DNA from 4 places in the Peribacillus sp. YIM B13482 genome. Region 2 is predicted to be linked to each of the others. Evidence: predicted binding sites of a transcription regulator. Region 2 holds the regulator's gene; each other region holds the start of a gene.
What was found. The regulator Rex, encoded in region 2, represses fermentation and respiration genes when NADH is low (regulators of the CRP and FNR family bind a similar motif). The targets are predictions, from matches to a motif close to TTGTGAAATATTTCACAA.

Region 1 (4,207 bases), on a different contig from region 2:
AAAAGAGCACTCCAAAGGGAGATGAATAGCATGGAGACGTGTCCATGGTGTGAGAAAGGGAAGCTTGCATCGGTAAAGGGGACGGTGTATTGGGAACTGCCGGATGGTTCGAGGGCTGTTGAAATTGATGAAACGCCATCGTTCCATTGTGATAATTGCCATGCGCTATTTCAGAGTGATGAAACGACTAAAGAGATTGAAGACCAGCTGTTTTTAATTGATACGAAACAGTTAGGGAAACAGACTACGTATGACGGGTTATTGAAGATGAAGCGGGTGTTAAAGCGGAATTATTTTGACTTTGGGGAATAACAAAATAATTAGAAGTTGCCTCATCTACTTTTTTTGGTGAGGTTTTTCTGTGCGCCCGGCGGTGCGGTCTATAGGTGCACATCTCGAACGGTGAAGGCATTAGTAGCGGTGGCTTTCCGTGGTGACGCGGAATTCTGAAGTGAATTGAGATGGATTATTTAGAAGCCCCTTTTGGAGAGGTCTTTTGAAATTTCTTCAATAAAACAACTAATTTTTATTTTCAAAATACGAAGAGCAGAAATAATAATGAAAGGCTAATTAACAAAATTAAGATCCATGCGGCTGTCGTAATGTTCTTGTAAATCTTACCAGGTAACAGCAACGCAGTGATAATAGTCACCGCCATCTGCGAGGTTCAAAAGGAGTGTTGTTACCCTAAATAAATGAAACGGTCATCGTTGAAAAACCAGCCAAGATAATAGTTGCGTTATTTATCCAGTGCCGTTACAAAAGGACTTTCCTTTTATTAAACGCCCCATGTGCAGCCATATAAACTGCAAGTCGGAGTGAAATGATATAAATCACCACTAGTACTATTAACATAATGATAACCGCTTGGGGAGCATCTTCCTTCATTTTAAGTCTCATGGCCATAAGTCCAATTACTTCTATTCCTCCATAATCGTAAAAGTCATAGATTAAGAATGACCAAAAACCTTTCCAACCTTTCGGGAAATAGTTCATTGACTAAAATTAGGCAACCCAGCATGTTTTACATCCCCGTGAATCCATCCGACACGGCAGCCGCTGCAAGAATAATAAAAATAACAATAGCCGCCGTTTTGATAACGGTCAGTAAATAAAACCCTCATTGCCGATTAAAACGACAATAATCGTGAGAATGGCGTATCCAGCTGCAAAGAGCCAAAGAGGAACATTTGGAAACCAAAATCTTGATAAGGTCGAAAGAGCCGTTAATTGGCCACCCAAAATGAGGATGTTTGAACTCCAATAGTTCCAGCCGCGCTAAATTTGACCCAACGCCCATAAGCTTTGTTTGCATAGTAGCAGAAAGATCCAACTTGAGGATCTTCAGCCGTCATTTTAGCTAATAAGCTGTATACAATATAGGTTCCAATAGCTGCGAAAAAAATCCAGTACAAATAGTGCAGCCAACCCCTATTAAGGACAATTGCACCTTTTTAAATTTTCTTCTTCACTACCCTTATTATGACCACTAGGAAAAAAAATCCATGCAGTAACTCCTCACATATTCAAATTCCTTTTCAAAGCAAGTAGGTATTTAGATTACCTGTTTCTCTGAACATTCTCTAATTGAATTCATACATATTCATCCCGCCTAAAAATGTAATTGTGAGAAATTACCATTCTTAATACGCATTTTTTGGGATAACTTCATTTTTTGTGGATAACTTAAAAATGAAATCTTAAATCTTAAATGAAAGGATACATATATGAAAACAAAATGGGTTTTATTTGCTATTCTTTCTTCCATAGTCAATCTGCTTTCTGGCTGTGAATCATTAGCGGTCTTAGATCCTAAAGGACCTCAAGCCCAAACGCAAGCCAATGTGATTTGGCTATCAATTGCGATCATGACGGTTATTGTTATTGTTGTTTGTGCTATTTTAGTCTTTGTGTTAGCGAAATACCGTGACTCTAAACTACCTAAAGATTATGAACCACCCTACATTGAAGGGAATCATGTTGTTGAATCGATTATTGTGGGGGTGCCAATTTTAATCGTCATTTTCTTCTCCGTTGTTTCTGTAATTTCCAACAATAAAGTGGAAGCCACTCCGGAAGGGTACAAAGGTCAAGATCCATTAGTTATTTACGCTTCGTCATCTGACTGGAAGTGGCATTTTAGTTATCCAGAAAACGATATCGAGACAATAAACTACTTGTATATTCCAACAAATCGACCACTTGAATTTAAACTTTATTCATTCGGACCTATCACGAGTTTCTGGATTCCACAACTTGGCGGTCAAAAATATGCCATGTCTAACATGGTGACCACATTACACTTAGCAGCGGACGAATCAGGGGAAATGATGGGACGAAATGCAAACTTTAGTGGGAAAGGCTTCGCAGAAAATACGTTCCACGTCGAAGCGATATCTCAAGATAAGTTTGATGAATGGGTAAAGGAAGTTAAAGAAACTGCGAATCCTATTACTGAAGTAAGATTCAATGAATTATTAAAACCGGGTCATGAGGGACAGTTAACGTTTACTGGAACACATTTAGGCTTCTCACCAGCTCCAGAAGGTGAAAATGCTGGACATCATCATGGCTCAAGTGACTCTAACGCGAATTCAAAAGGTGAACATATGGAGCATGATCATAAGTCAAGTAATAGTGAAGAAAAATCAGCACACAATCATGAATAATTTCTTAGTCTATCTCAAGAAAAATATTTTCAGAAAGGAAACACAATAGTATGGGTTTTTTCTCTAGATTTCTTATACCTAATCCTAGTCCCGTTCTTTACTCATCAATGGTGGCCATTGGTGTTACTGTTCTCTTGATCATTGTTGGTTTAACCCACTTTAAAAAATGGTTTTATTTATGGAGTGGCTGGCTAACAACAGTCGATCATAAAAGAATAGGTATTATGTATCTAATATCTGCTTTGTTGATGCTATTTCGTGGTGGGGTAGATGCTGTGATGATGCGTGCGCAACTTGCCGTACCGGATAACAAATTATTAGATTCACAGCACTATAATGAAATTTTTTCAACACACGGGGTTGTGATGATTCTCTTTATGGCGATGCCGTACATTATGGCCTTAATGAATTTCGTAGTGCCATTACAAATTGGAGCCCGAGATGTAGCATTCCCACGTTTAAATGCCATAAGTTTCTGGTTATTTTTTATGGGTGCGATGCTATTCAACATCTCTTTTGTAATTGGTGGTTCGCCTGATGCAGGGTGGACATCTTATTTCCCGCTTGCAGGTAATGAATTTAGCCCGCATGTTGGAACGAATTATTATATGATTGGTATTCAGATAGCCGGAATAGGTACATTAATGACGGGGATTAACTTTTTGACGACTATTCTTAAAATGAGAGCACCCGGTATGACATTAATGAAAATGCCAATGTTTACATGGTCTGCTTTAGTCACAAGCATTATTATCATTTTCGCATTCCCTGTATTAACAGTGGCGCTGATCATGGGAACAATGGATCGACTATTCGCAACCAAGTTTTTCACAATGACTGATGGCGGTATGGATATGCTTTGGGCTAACCTGTTCTGGGTTTGGGGACATCCTGAAGTATATATCTTAATCTTGCCTGCATTTGGTCTATTTAGTGAGATTATCCCAACCTTTTCACGGCGTAACCTATATGGCTATCGATCAATGGTTGCTTCAATGGTATTTATCTCTATATATTCATTCTTCGTTTGGACGCACCATTTCTTTACAATGGGGCAAGCAGCATATGTTAATAGTATTTTCTCGATTACAACGATGGTCATTGCTATTCCGACTGGAATCAAGATCTTTAACTGGTTGTTCACGATGTGGAAAGGTAGAATCAGATTTACCGTACCTATGCTTTATTCAATAGGTTTCATACCTCTTTTCACAATCGGTGGAGTTACCGGGGTTATGCTTGCGATGTCAGCGGCGGATTATCAATACCATAATACAATGTTTTTAGTAGCTCACTTCCACAATGTCATTATTCCGGGTGTAGTATTTGCTGTGCTTGGTGCCGGAACTTACTACTGGCCGAAAATGTTTGGTTTCATGTTGAATGAAAGGATTGGGAAATGGGCGTTCTGGTTTCTAACCATTGGTTTTTGCTTAGCATTCTTCCCTATGTATATCACTGGTTTAGATGGTCAAGCACGTCGTATATACACATACTCTGAATCGACTGGATTTGGACCATTGAATATGATTTCGTTT
Region 2 (4,207 bases):
ATCATCGCTTGCGCTAGAACCGTTGCAGTAGTTGTACCGTCACCAGCTACGTCGTTTGTTTTGCTCGCTACTTCAGCAACCAATTTCGCACCCATGTTTTCGAATGCATCTTCCAATTCAATTTCTTTAGCGATCGTCACACCGTCATTTGTGATAAGCGGTGAACCGAATTTTTTCTCAAGAACCACGTTACGACCTTTTGGTCCAAGCGTTACTTTAACTGCATCTGCAAGTGCGTCCACACCACGAAGCATGGAGCGGCGAGCTTCTTCACTAAATTTAATTTCTTTAGCCATTTATAAGTACCTCCCTAAAATTTTAAGAAAATTTTCGTTCAGTTAAGTATGATGTATAATTAGCCGATAACAGCTAGAATGTCGCTTTCACGTAAAATTAAGTATTCAGTATCTTCGTATTTAACTTCAGTACCTGCATATTTTGAGAAGATAATTAGATCGCCTTGGGCAACCTCTAAAGCAACACGTTCGCCATTTTCAAGGACACGGCCAGTACCAACAGCTACTACCTTACCTTCTTGTGGCTTTTCTTTTGCAGTATCAGGAAGAACAATACCGCTTGCAGTCTTTTCTTCAGATTGAACTAGTTCAATAATAACGCGATCACCTAATGGTTTTAACAAGTGAAACAACCTCCTCATATTCTCTTGATAATTTGTTTCATGATTATTAGCACTCTTCACCATCGAGTGCTAACACATTTATAATATTAAATAAACCGAGCCTTTTTTGCAAGTATCTTATCGAAAATTTTTTATTAATTTCTGATAAATTTCGGGTATACTACTTTAGCATAATGATTCTTTTAACAAAGGTGCTAAAATGTTTTGTTAGGGGTATCTTTAAGTGGTGTTCTGTCTCATTATTTGATACCATTTTGGAGTATGCGTTTATAGATTGTCCCCATATCAGGAACGTTCTAAGCGGAATGGGTGACTAAATAAAAGGAGTTTTCATTTTTGAAAAAAGAATATTGGTTCGTCGTCATCACCTACATTTCCATGCAATTATCCAGTATTGTTGGGGTACCTCTTTTCATGCTGATCGGGTCTTCAACTGGAATGACTGCTGATGAACTCCAGGTGAGGTCTGCAGCATACTGGATCGTATTCAGCTTTTTCGTTGCTCTATCCTTGATCCTGTTTTTAATGAGAAAAGATATGAAGGAAAAAATGGACAGAAGCACTCCAGCTTCCATTCCCACGTCCATATTATGGGCAGTTGCCGGAGTGTTCCTCGCTCTTTTTGCGCAAAGCATTGCTGGATACATTGAACAGATGCTTGGGGTGGAGCCTGAATCTGAAAATACACAGCAGCTCATTTCACTCATTTACCAAGTTCCCATAGTCATTTTCGTCACTTCAGTTATTGGACCTATATTGGAAGAAATCATTTTTCGGAAAATCATTTTCGGATCACTTCATAAACGCTTTAACTTCTTTATTTCTGCTTTACTCAGTTCAGTTATTTTTGGCTTGGCGCATGGTGAATTGGAACATCTTCTTTTATATTCGGCAATGGGTTTTACCTTTGCTTTTCTTTATGCGAAAACGGGCCGCATCCTCGTTTCCATGAGCGCACATATTGCGATGAATACGCTTGTTATCATCTTTCAAGTTGTAAATCGGGATGATATTGAGAAGATGCTAGATACTGCACAGGCCTTCATCGGAGGTTTATTATGAAACGTCAATCACCATTATTCATGGGTATCATCTATGCAGGCTTAGGAGCTCTTTTTACCGCTATCGCGATTCAAACCGTCAGTTCTTCCGGATGGGGAATCTTTGCCTACATACTTGTACTAATTGCGACTTTAGACTTTGGATCGGGATTACGCATGATCATGCTTCACTTTAAGATTAAAGCCGCCCAAAAAAATAAGAAAAAATAAAAAAACGCTGCGAAGATGCAGCGTTTTTTTCATTCCTCCAATGCAGCTTCTTCCACTACAGGATAATGTTTCAGAAAGTAGATGAGTGACTGAAGCTCCACGGCCAGGTCAATGTGGTGAACCCTTATGGATGGGGGTACCGTCAGCCGTGCAGGTGTGAAATTCAATATTCCTTTTATATCAGCTTTGACTAGACGATCGGTTATCGTCTGTGCTACCTGAGCAGGCACTGTCAAAATAGCCGCAGTAATATTATTTTCCTGCAATAGTGTATCGATTTGATCCATATGATAGATTGGCACATCAGCTATTTGCTTGCCGACCTTATCTTCAGAAACTTCAAATGCCATTTCAATCTTCGTATTATTATTTTTAATGAAATTGTAATTTAAAAAAGCAGTCCCTAAATTCCCCACTCCGATTAAAGCGACTTTTGTCAGTTCATCTTGATCTAGTGTTTTTCTAAAGAAGGATAATAAATAATTGACATTGTAGCCGTAGCCTTTTTTTCCAAGCGCTCCAAAGTAGGAAAAATCACGGCGAATAGTCGCAGAATCCACCTTTACAGCTTCGCTTAGCTCTGCCGAGGAAACTCTTTGTTTGCCTGAGGAATGTAAGTTCTTTAAAAATCGATAATACAATGGCAACCTTTTGGCTGTTGCCTGCGGTATCTTTGGGTCATGGTTCATCATTCTTCCCCGCCTTCACACATGCTTTTCAACTTAATCTCTATCTGTTTGAATTACTTGTCTTTTATAATCGTTACTAGACACTCCGCCTGTTTTCTCCACTAAGAATGTAGGCCCGATTACCATTCCCTTATCAAGGGCCTTACACATGTCATAAATAGTCAAGGCAGTCACGGATGCAGCTGTTAACGCTTCCATTTCCACACCTGTACTCCCTTTTGTCTTAGCTTCCGTTTCAATCCTAAGCCTATATCCTTCATCTTCTTTTTCCCATTCAAAGGCTATATTGACCCCTTGCAGAGCAATAGGGTGGCACATTGGAATTATATTGGATGTATTTTTGCTGGCCATGATTCCTGCAACCTGTGCAACGGCCAATACATCACCTTTTTTCATTTTCTGGTTCGTGACCAACTCATATATTTCATCGTTCAATAAAATGCTCGATTGAGCTATTGCCGTCCGGGATGTTTCAGGCTTAGCAGTCACATCAACCATCTTAGCCCGGCCTTGTTCATTAAAATGCGTTAAGTCTCCCATTTAAGTAACCCCTCCTAAATCATACACTATTATTCCACTTTATGTAATAGCTTGTTTTTGCTTGGAACCAAGCTGTTGCCGATAATAACTATAATACGTTACACTAACAATAATCAATTGAGGTGAAATCTATGATTTTATTACAAATCAATCAACTATCGAAATATTATGGAGCTGAACTTATTTTATCAAATATGAAGCTCGAAGTTCAAAATAAGGATAGAATTGCACTTGTCGGCCGAAATGGCGCTGGAAAATCTACTCTGCTAAAAATCATAGCCGGGCAGCTTTCCCATGATGGCGGTGAAATAATCAAACCAAAAGGTGTCACCATCGGATATATGGCACAGGACACGGGACTGGAATCAGAACTGACCATTTGGGATGAAATGCTGACTGTATTCAATGACCTTTTAGAACAAGAAAAAGAACTGCGTCGCCTTGAGGCTGATATGGCCAGACCTGACATCTTTGAAAATGAAGCAATTTACCAAAAAGTATTAAATGAATATGACACTTTGATGGTAGCTTTCAAAGAGAAGGGCGGTTATCAATATGAAGCGGATATTCGTTCAGTATTGCATGGACTTCAGTTTGCTGATTTTGACTATTCTACCCCAATTTCCACTTTAAGCGGTGGGCAAAAAACAAGACTTGCTTTAGGGAAGCTGCTTTTAAGGAAACCGGATATATTGATTCTGGATGAGCCAACGAACCATTTGGATATCGAAACCCTTTCTTGGCTTGAACAATATTTACAAGGCTACCAAGGAGCTGTTCTTATTGTTTCCCATGACCGCTATTTTCTAGATAAAGTTGTAAACCAGGTATATGAAATTTCCCGGAATAACATGAAAAAGTACTATGGCAATTATAGTTCTTACCTAGAGGGAAAAGCGGAAGATTATGAGCGGGACATGAAGCTTTTCGAGAAACAACAAGGGGAAATCGAAAAGCTTCGCGACTTTGTCCAACGCAATATCACAAGGGCTTCCACCACGAAAAGAGCACAAAGTAGACGCAAACAGCTCGAAAAGATGGATGTATTGGACAAGCCGCAAGGTGAT
Region 3 (4,207 bases), on a different contig from region 2:
GTTAACGATAAACGGGCTAATAAAAATTAACGGAGAGGATTTAGGAGAGTTGCCTAATCCCAGGAGATTTATAGATGGATAAGCAACAAAATGGAGTACCGTCCATTGTTAACATCTTTCGTCAATCATTGCATCATGATCAGGCAGTATAATACATTCATGAAAAAAATGCCCTTTAATCCCGATGACCGGGAAGAAAGGGCATTTACCGCGGACATACAATGAAGGATGTCACGTCACGGCTATAATAAATTAATAAGCGAGGCTGAATAGGGCTTTGATGTGTGATAGATAGCGAATATTACTTGCTTCTTTCATCAATGTAGCCGGCAGACCTTTAAGGGAAGTGTTATTGGCCCCAACGGTTGCCACTGCATCCTTACGGCCAAGGCTCGCAAGTGTACCTGAGTTGACCGGTGAAAATTCTTCAAGTTTCTTGCCTTCAAAGGCTGCATATAGGTTGTATCCAACAAGCTCACCCATTTGCCAAGCATTTTGTGCAGTAGGAGCGTATGGACGGCCGCCTTCTGGAGGGAAAGCAACGGCACTGTCTCCGACAACGAATACGTCATTATGGGATTTTGATTGCAAATACTCATTAACGGTTGCTTTGCCGCGATCCACTTCAAGGCCTGATTCGCCTACGATAGGAAGTGCTGCGACTCCGCCTGTCCAAACAAGCGTATTGGCTTCGATCGTTTGTCCATCTTTCAATTCGATTTGATTTCCTTTAACACCCGTTACAGGCAGACCTGTCAAGAATTCAACGCCGCGTGCTTCCAAGCTGGACATGGCACGTTCAATTAAGTGGTCAGGCAGGACAGGAAGGATTTTTGGACCAGCTTCCACAAGCTTGATTTTCAAGTCCTTGAAGTCCACTCCGAACTTTTTGGCGATTTTAGGGAAATGATCCACGATTTCACCGATTAACTCGACGCCAGTCAATCCGCCGCCGCCGATTACGATTGTAGCGTCCGCTTCGTTATTCGTTTGTGCATATTCACGGATGCGATCTTCGATATGTTTGTAAATTTTGTTAGCATCATTTACGGATTTCAAGACCATGCTGTTTTCCTCAAGTCCCGGAATGCCGAAGAATCCTGTTTGGCTTCCCAAAGCAACAACTAGGGCATCATAAGATAAAGTGGAACCATTCGCAAGTTTCACTTCTTTTTTATCGACTGAGAAAGACTCCACTTTTGAAATGGTAAGGTCGATATCTTTTCCTTTGAAAAGTTTTTCCAAAGGAATCGAAACGGCTTGTTCAGAAATGGATCCGCCTGCAAGACGGTGCAATTCGGTGATGATTTGGTGCGTTGGAAATTGATTCACCACTGTAACCTGCACTTCATCCTTATTGTAATATTCACGTACGGATAAGGCTGATAGTAATCCCGCATAACCCGCACCTAAGATGACGATTTGTTTTGACATAGTTAATCCCCCGTCCTTACTGATTGAAAGTTTATCAAATTATTTTTGGTTTTTACGTTCTGAAGAGACTTCAAGAAAAGCTTGGGCGAAACGGAAAAGTTTTTGTGCTTGCGGATCTTTCATCATCCTTAACAGTCCAAAAAGACCGATCACATCATTATTCACTTCAGCACGATCCTTAGCTTCGATGGCATTAGCCGCTAGCCCTTTCACTGAATGGACTACAGGAGTCGCGATCTCCGAAATGGCACTGACCGTATCACTTTTCAAAACATCATCAGTCGCAACCGATTGAGCGAAATCATAAGACTTTGTTAAAATATTCACTAATTCAGTCAGTTTTGGTAACTGCTCAACTAAAGTGTTCAAGGATTCCTGAACCTCGGGCTTTAATAATTGGTCCAGTACATCTAATTGTTTTTGGCGGGCATTAATTTGTTCAGTCTGTGATTGGGTAATCGTTTCTGACATATCCAATTCTCCTTTGCAATAAGCATTTTGTTGATGTAAATAGAAAAACTTGTAAAAAATTACACAAAGTATGACACAAAAAATACTTTTAAAAATGTAGTGAAAGCTATCCTATAGTATATCCCTTTAGCTTCATGAAAACAGCTGATTTTTTAAAAATATTCAAAAAATGCGCTTTTCCTGTTATATGATAGAACAATTTTAATGAATGGTCTATGTTTGATCTGAAAGCTTTTACTAAAACGGTTATTTTATCCTAGAGCAAGGTGTCTATCATTATCATCATACATATTTCAATCTTTATACGCCATCCTAAATGATGGAGGTGAAAAATGTGGCGGATTCAGAATCAAAATTTTTAGAAGAGAATAATGATAAGAGGCAAAATAAACTGGTTGGCAGTATGGACTATACTAAAGAACAACTATTGGAAGGCATGAATGGAATTTCTGAAGTTTACCTCAAAAACAGTGAGGAGGGCACATTGGAAACACCTGATAAATAACATGCTGTAAGCATAGCGAAATTGTTATGCTTACTTAATTTTCCTCCTTTTTGGTAAAAAGTCCTCTATAGATCCTTAAAAATAGTTATTTAAATATTCTAAAAACTAACTTGACTTTATTGTGAATTCACGTAAGATAAATACATAGCCGTATAAGGGTAGTTTAAGAAAATTTCCTACTCTGCCATGCATCGCCTGATTTGAAAGATGAATCTATAAATAACTGTCGAATCTAATAGACTTCGCCATCCAGCGGAGCTAAACCTAGATCAAAACCAGTTATATCAATTATTTTTTATTGATATGACTGGTTTTTTTTATTTCATCATTCATCTTATTTCGTTTTTGGCAAAGAATCCGACGGCTGGCTGACCTTCATTCACACATCGTTCTTTTCAGCGGTATCATTAAGGCACTTAAGGATTAGCGGAAAGTAATGTTCACAAAGGTATAAGCAGTTTAAATCTTGTAGCAGGGGTGGGAATTATATGATAGGTACGAAGCAAACTAGGCTCGCAATTGATGTAGGCGGAACATTTACGGATGTATTCGTTTTTGATGAAAGCACGAAGGAAATTTCAATTACGAAAACGTCGTCGACTCCTATGAATCCAGAGATCGGTATTTTGGATGGAATTGCTAAAGCGGAAATAGATTGTGAAAATATTAAAGTGTTTTCCCATGGTACAACGGTAGGCACCAATGCCTTGATTGAAAGGAAATTGCCAAAGACAGCATTGATCACATCCAGTGGATTTCGGGATGTATCGGAAATCCGCCGCGGAACCAAGCTTGAGTTATGGGATACATATGATGATGTAGCCAAACCGTATATTCAAAGAAGAGACCGTTTTGAAGTGGAAGAACGCATCGATTTTGCAGGGAATGTCCTGAAGGAAATCAATGAAGAGGAAGTACGGTCACTGGCAAGGAAATTAAAAAGACGCGGTACCGAATCCATTGCGGTTTGCTTCATGAACTCGTATGTAAACGGAAGCAATGAGGCGAAAGTGAAACGTATCATCCAGGAGGAACTCCCGGATGTCTATATATGCATTTCAAGTGAAGTCCTTCCTGAAATTTTTGAGCATGAGCGCATGAGTACGACGATCGTCAATGCGGTTTTAGGACCGACTGTCAGCAACTACATTAAAACCCTTGAAAGGGAAATGAATAAACGGGGATATGAAGATGACATATTAGTGCTTCATTCCGGCGGAGGGGTCATGACATCCCAAACCGTTCCCCGTTATGCGGCAAGGCTTGCAAGCTCCGGCATCGCTGCAGGTGCGATTGCCAGTAAACATATCGCCCAGCTTTGCGGCTTTAATAATGCTATTGGGCTGGATATGGGAGGGACGAGCACCGATATTTCCTTGATGCATGAAGGTGATTTGCGGATTACGAAAGATTGGTATATCGAGTATGGATATCCGATAGGGTTCCCAAGTATCGAAATCTTGACGATAGGAGCAGGAGGCGGAAGCTTAGCTTGGGTGGATGAAGGCGGTTCTTTACGCAATGGCCCTCAAAGTGCAGGGGCGGTTCCTGGACCTGCCTGCTATAGCAGGGGTGGAGCGGAACCGACCAATTCCGATGCCAATATTGTATTGGGACGGCTTGGCACAAAACTATTGGATGGACAAATGGAACTGGATAAACAAAAAGCGATTGAAGTCGTGGATAAGATCGCCAAGAAATTCAAATATACGATTGAAGAAGCCGCGAATGCCATTACAAGGGTGGCCAATGCCAACATGTGTGATGCGCTAAGGCTGATTTCAGTCAGACGGGGAT
Region 4 (4,207 bases), on a different contig from region 2:
CTTCCACACCTTGTTCACGGGCAAATTTCATCAAATTACGAGGCTGAGGTGCGCTCGTGAACACGACAGAATCTACCTTCCCTCCAAGAATTTCTTCGATCAGCTGACGCATCGTTTCTTTTTCGGGCGGTATATGTTCGTATGGAAGGATTTCTTTATGTTCCACTTTTTGCTCATCCAGCCAATTCATCAAAAGAGGCGCTGGATCGCCGTGAAGCTGCAAAGCGACCATTACATCTCCGGACAGATGGCCTTCCAGATTTCGAACGAGCCCTGCCGTACTGCCATCATCATCACGGATTAATGGCTGCAAGCCGAGTTTTTTCAGCATATTCACTGTTTTATAGCCCCTAGCCGCAATTTTCATGGACTGCAAAGCTTCTATGAAACGCTCTCCCGCTTCCATCTTCAATGCCGTTTTATATAATAGTTCCGTCCCCACTCCCGTCGTCAGGATGATCCAATCGAACTCTCCTGCCATCAAACGGGTGACATCCTCTTCCAAATGGGAATCATCAAGGAATACCGTCCCCTGTGCTGGACGAACGAGCGGGACTCCCCCAAGATTATCAACGATTTTACTAAGTTCTTCCGTCTTCCTCGCTCCCAATAAAGCAATGGTCCTGCCATTAAGCTTACTCATCCATGCCCCTCCTATATGTACATTCATTTTTGAAACCTCTAATCCATCTCAACCATTATACAAATTTTCAGTCTTTGAAACTATAAAAAACAAAAGTATCTGCGCCTTTTTCTTTCTTTTATCCTCTATTAAATTATAGGTTAGCAGCACTTTGCAGAAAGCAGCATTACCCTTGAACTTTCATTTCCTGAAGTATAAATGCATTAAATTGAATTCATTTTCACCATCGCATGAAATGGTATGTATGGCATCCGACTTAATGAATGCTTCACCATCAAGCTCCCCCACTTCGTTCACCATTGAAATTACAAATATATCATCTTCCAGGTTTTTAATAAAACCCTGCACATCACCATATCCCGTATTAAAAAGTTCAACTGAAACCATGAAGTTATTTTCATGTGCAAAATCCAGAAAACTCAAAAGTAAATCTTCATTTCCATCAACGAATTCAATATGATTTTGTTTTTTTGCCATATATAATCTCTTGATTTTCTTAATGTATTTCGTATTGACATTGATTTGGTGAATGCTTTCAAGATAAAGTAAACTGTATCCATCATACAGCCCGGTTGAAGTAATATTAGCGGCCACTACAAACGCATCTGACACTTTTAGTATCTTAGCCACACCAAATTTCCTTAAATCATTTGTATCCGAGTATAATTCGACAAACTCTTCTCTTTCAGAAATTTTAAGCAATTGTTTTTTCATCTTTCAATTCCCTTTCTCCGAAATTATTTATAAGCCCAAATTATTCATTAAATTTAAATTCTCTCCTTTTAACTTTCCTTCCAAGTAAAAAAAAGACTGCCACCAGGACAGCCAGTTTCCATTTATCAATTCTTGTGCACGGCCCTTTGGGCAATTTGCTCATGTTCTTTTTTCACAAAAACATCATATTGAGTAGTTTTATGGCGATTTTGAAAATCCTGGGAACCTAAATTCATAGGCGTTTTCGTTTTGAATTGTATACCCTCGTTTTCCAATTTCGCTATCACCTTAAAATAATTATCATTTCCAAATGCCGTATAGATACAAGTCCAGTATTTATAGGAAATTATTTTGACAGTTAATACACATGCAATCACGACGACTAGTATTCCAATTATGATATACACCCTTTTAGCTCCTTTTTATTTTCAACCTTTCGGAAAATCCCTTCTTTACACTATATTCTTTGCGCCATGTATCATCTCCTTTTTAAACTGCCTTCACTTTGCTCAGATCCGATCCGACAACTACTGCAAACGGTGCTACTATCATGTAAAAAAAAACTAATTAAATATTTTTGTTTGTTGAAATGTTATAGTGCTATGTAGTACAATAACATTGTGAAATAATTCACAATGTTATTGTTTATTACAACTCTGCAAACATAAAAACATGCAAGCCTGCAAATTTTTTTACAACTTCTTGTGAAATATTTCACATACTAAAGGGATGGAGATACTTTTTAAGGAAGGTTTTACATTCAAAAAAATTGGAGGTATTCATTATGAATTCTACACAGGGAAATAAAGTCGTTTTAGTTGGTACTGGTGCAGTTGGATCTAGTTATGCCTATGCTTTAATGAATCAAGGAATATGTGATGAGTTGGTTCTTGTCGATTTGAATCAAGAAAAAGCGAAAGGCGATGTTATGGACCTAGATCATGGTCTTGTGTATGCGCCTAGTGCCATGAATATAAAATCCGGATCATACGAGGACTGTAGGGATGCTGCAATCGTAGTCATATGTGCTGGAGCCGCTCAAAAGCCTGGAGAAACCAGGCTAGATCTTGTAAGGAAAAACATGAACATTTTTGAATCGATCGTAGGCAGCATCATGAAAGCTGGATTTAATGGCATTTTCTTGGTCGCAACGAATCCAGTAGACATTTTGGCTTATGCGACATGGAAATTTTCCGGTTTACCGAAAGAAAAAGTGATTGGTTCAGGGACTATATTGGATTCTGCAAGATTCCGCTCTTTATTAGGGCAAGAATTTAATACCGCACCTACAAGTATCCATGCCTATATCATTGGTGAACATGGTGATTCACAACTTCCGGTTTGGAGCTCTGCCAATTTTTCCGGATTGCCGATAGGTCCAAAATTAAATGAAGCAAGAAAAAAAGAGATTGCCGTTCAAGTCCGTGATGCTGCATACCAGATCATTGAGTCGAAGGGTGCTACGTATTATGGAATCGCCATGGGATTGGCGAGAATCACAAAAGCGATCTTAAAGAATGAAAATGTCGTCTTACCAGTTGGCTCATTGTTGGAAGGCGAATATGGCCATAGTAATGTTTATATTGGTACCCCTACAGTCATTAATCGAACAGGCGCAAAAAACATTGTCGAACTTACCCTAAACGAGAGCGAAAAAGAACAGTTTGCCCGCTCTGTTCATACGCTTCAAGATATTCAAGCCCAATTTTGGGAGTAATTTCTTACGCAGGGAGCTGTCATTATGTTAGTGCAAACATACAACCCATTTAATAATCTTGCCATTTCAGCATTAGTTGCAGCTATACCGATCCTTTTATTTCTATTATGCTTGACGATTTTTAAGATGAAAGGAATCCACGCAGCCCTTCTAAACTTATTTGTTACCTTTCTTATCGTCCTTTTCCTCTTTAAGCTACCTTTGGGAGAAGCAGTCGGAAGTGTGGTTCAAGGTATGTTCCAAGGGATATGGCCGATTGGCTATATCATCGTGATGGCGGTCTGGTTATATAAAATCACTGTTAAATCCGGAAAGTTCGAGGTGTTACGCGGTAGCATAGCAGGGATTTCACAAGACCAACGCCTTCAGCTCTTACTTATTGGTTTTTGCTTTAACGCCTTTCTTGAAGGAGCAGCAGGTTTTGGTGTACCGATCGCAATCTGCGCCGTCCTATTGGTTTCATTGGGATTCAAGCCTTTACAGGCAGCGATGCTCTGTCTAATAGCTAATGGTGCTTCGGGAGCATTCGGGGCAATCGGCATACCGGTTGGCATCATCGGGACATTCGGCTTGGAAAATGTAACATCGATGAATGTGTCCATGATGACGGCCTTAACACTGCCGCTCATTAACTTTACCATTCCGTTTTTATTAATATGGCTGATGGATGGCTTTAAGGGGATCAGAGAAGTATTGCCGGCCATATTAGTGACATCGACTACTTATACAGTGTCCCAGGCGATCATGACCGTTTTTGTAGGCCCAGAGTTAGCTGACATTATTCCATCTCTCTTAACCATGGGGGTGCTGGCGTTATTTCTTAATAAGTGGCAACCTAAACATTTATTTTTACTCAACGGCAAGGAATTTGAATTCGAAAAACATTCAATGGGTGATATCGTAAAGGCATGGTCTCCATTTTATCTATTGACGCTATTTGTTTTGATTTGGAGCTTTCCTGCCTTTAAAGGACTGTTCTCTCAAGGAGGTATCCTTGAATCGGCTGTCCTGAAATTCATATTTCCGGGATCTTCGATTACGATCGGCCTTGATTTAATCGGTGAAACGGGAACAGCGATCTTATTGGCTGCGCTGACGACCATCGCTACGACGAAAGCCATTAATGTCAGTGA

Region 1: the regulator Rex is predicted to act here: its motif matches at 1,676-1,693, upstream of qoxA (cytochrome aa3 quinol oxidase subunit II).
Region 3: the regulator Rex is predicted to act here: its motif matches at 1,955-1,972, upstream of ACFX4L_RS15210 (helical membrane plugin domain-containing protein).
Region 4: the regulator Rex is predicted to act here: its motif matches at 2,060-2,077, upstream of ACFX4L_RS02735 (L-lactate dehydrogenase).

Annotation. Positions count from the first base shown of each region.
Region 1 covers NZ_JBHZPF010000016.1:17,620-21,826, forward strand. Annotated here, with positions in the region: gene kamA (lysine 2,3-aminomutase) at 1-29, shown strand, start outside; gene ACFX4L_RS10275 (YokU family protein) at 31-312, shown strand; partial or broken gene ACFX4L_RS10280 (amino acid permease) at 471-1,503, opposite strand; gene qoxA (cytochrome aa3 quinol oxidase subunit II) at 1,728-2,669, shown strand; gene qoxB (cytochrome aa3 quinol oxidase subunit I) at 2,720-4,207, shown strand, end outside.
Region 2 covers NZ_JBHZPF010000060.1:4,142-8,348, reverse strand. Annotated here, with positions in the region: gene groL (chaperonin GroEL) at 1-296, opposite strand, end outside; gene groES (co-chaperone GroES) at 356-640, opposite strand; gene ACFX4L_RS21525 (CPBP family intramembrane glutamic endopeptidase) at 977-1,702, shown strand; gene ACFX4L_RS21520 (YdiK family protein) at 1,699-1,911, shown strand; gene ACFX4L_RS21515 (redox-sensing transcriptional repressor Rex) at 1,941-2,603, opposite strand; gene moaC (cyclic pyranopterin monophosphate synthase MoaC) at 2,634-3,140, opposite strand; gene ACFX4L_RS21505 (ABC-F family ATP-binding cassette domain-containing protein) at 3,272-4,207, shown strand, end outside.
Region 3 covers NZ_JBHZPF010000030.1:38,067-42,273, reverse strand. Annotated here, with positions in the region: gene ACFX4L_RS15215 (NAD(P)/FAD-dependent oxidoreductase) at 253-1,434, opposite strand; gene ACFX4L_RS15210 (helical membrane plugin domain-containing protein) at 1,474-1,905, opposite strand; gene ACFX4L_RS15205 (hypothetical protein) at 2,240-2,410, shown strand; gene ACFX4L_RS15200 (hydantoinase/oxoprolinase family protein) at 2,899-4,207, shown strand, end outside.
Region 4 covers NZ_JBHZPF010000002.1:245,611-249,817, forward strand. Annotated here, with positions in the region: gene ACFX4L_RS02720 (uroporphyrinogen-III synthase) at 1-643, opposite strand, end outside; gene ACFX4L_RS02725 (hypothetical protein) at 824-1,357, opposite strand; gene ACFX4L_RS02730 (hypothetical protein) at 1,483-1,764, opposite strand; gene ACFX4L_RS02735 (L-lactate dehydrogenase) at 2,142-3,074, shown strand; gene ACFX4L_RS02740 (L-lactate permease) at 3,099-4,207, shown strand, end outside.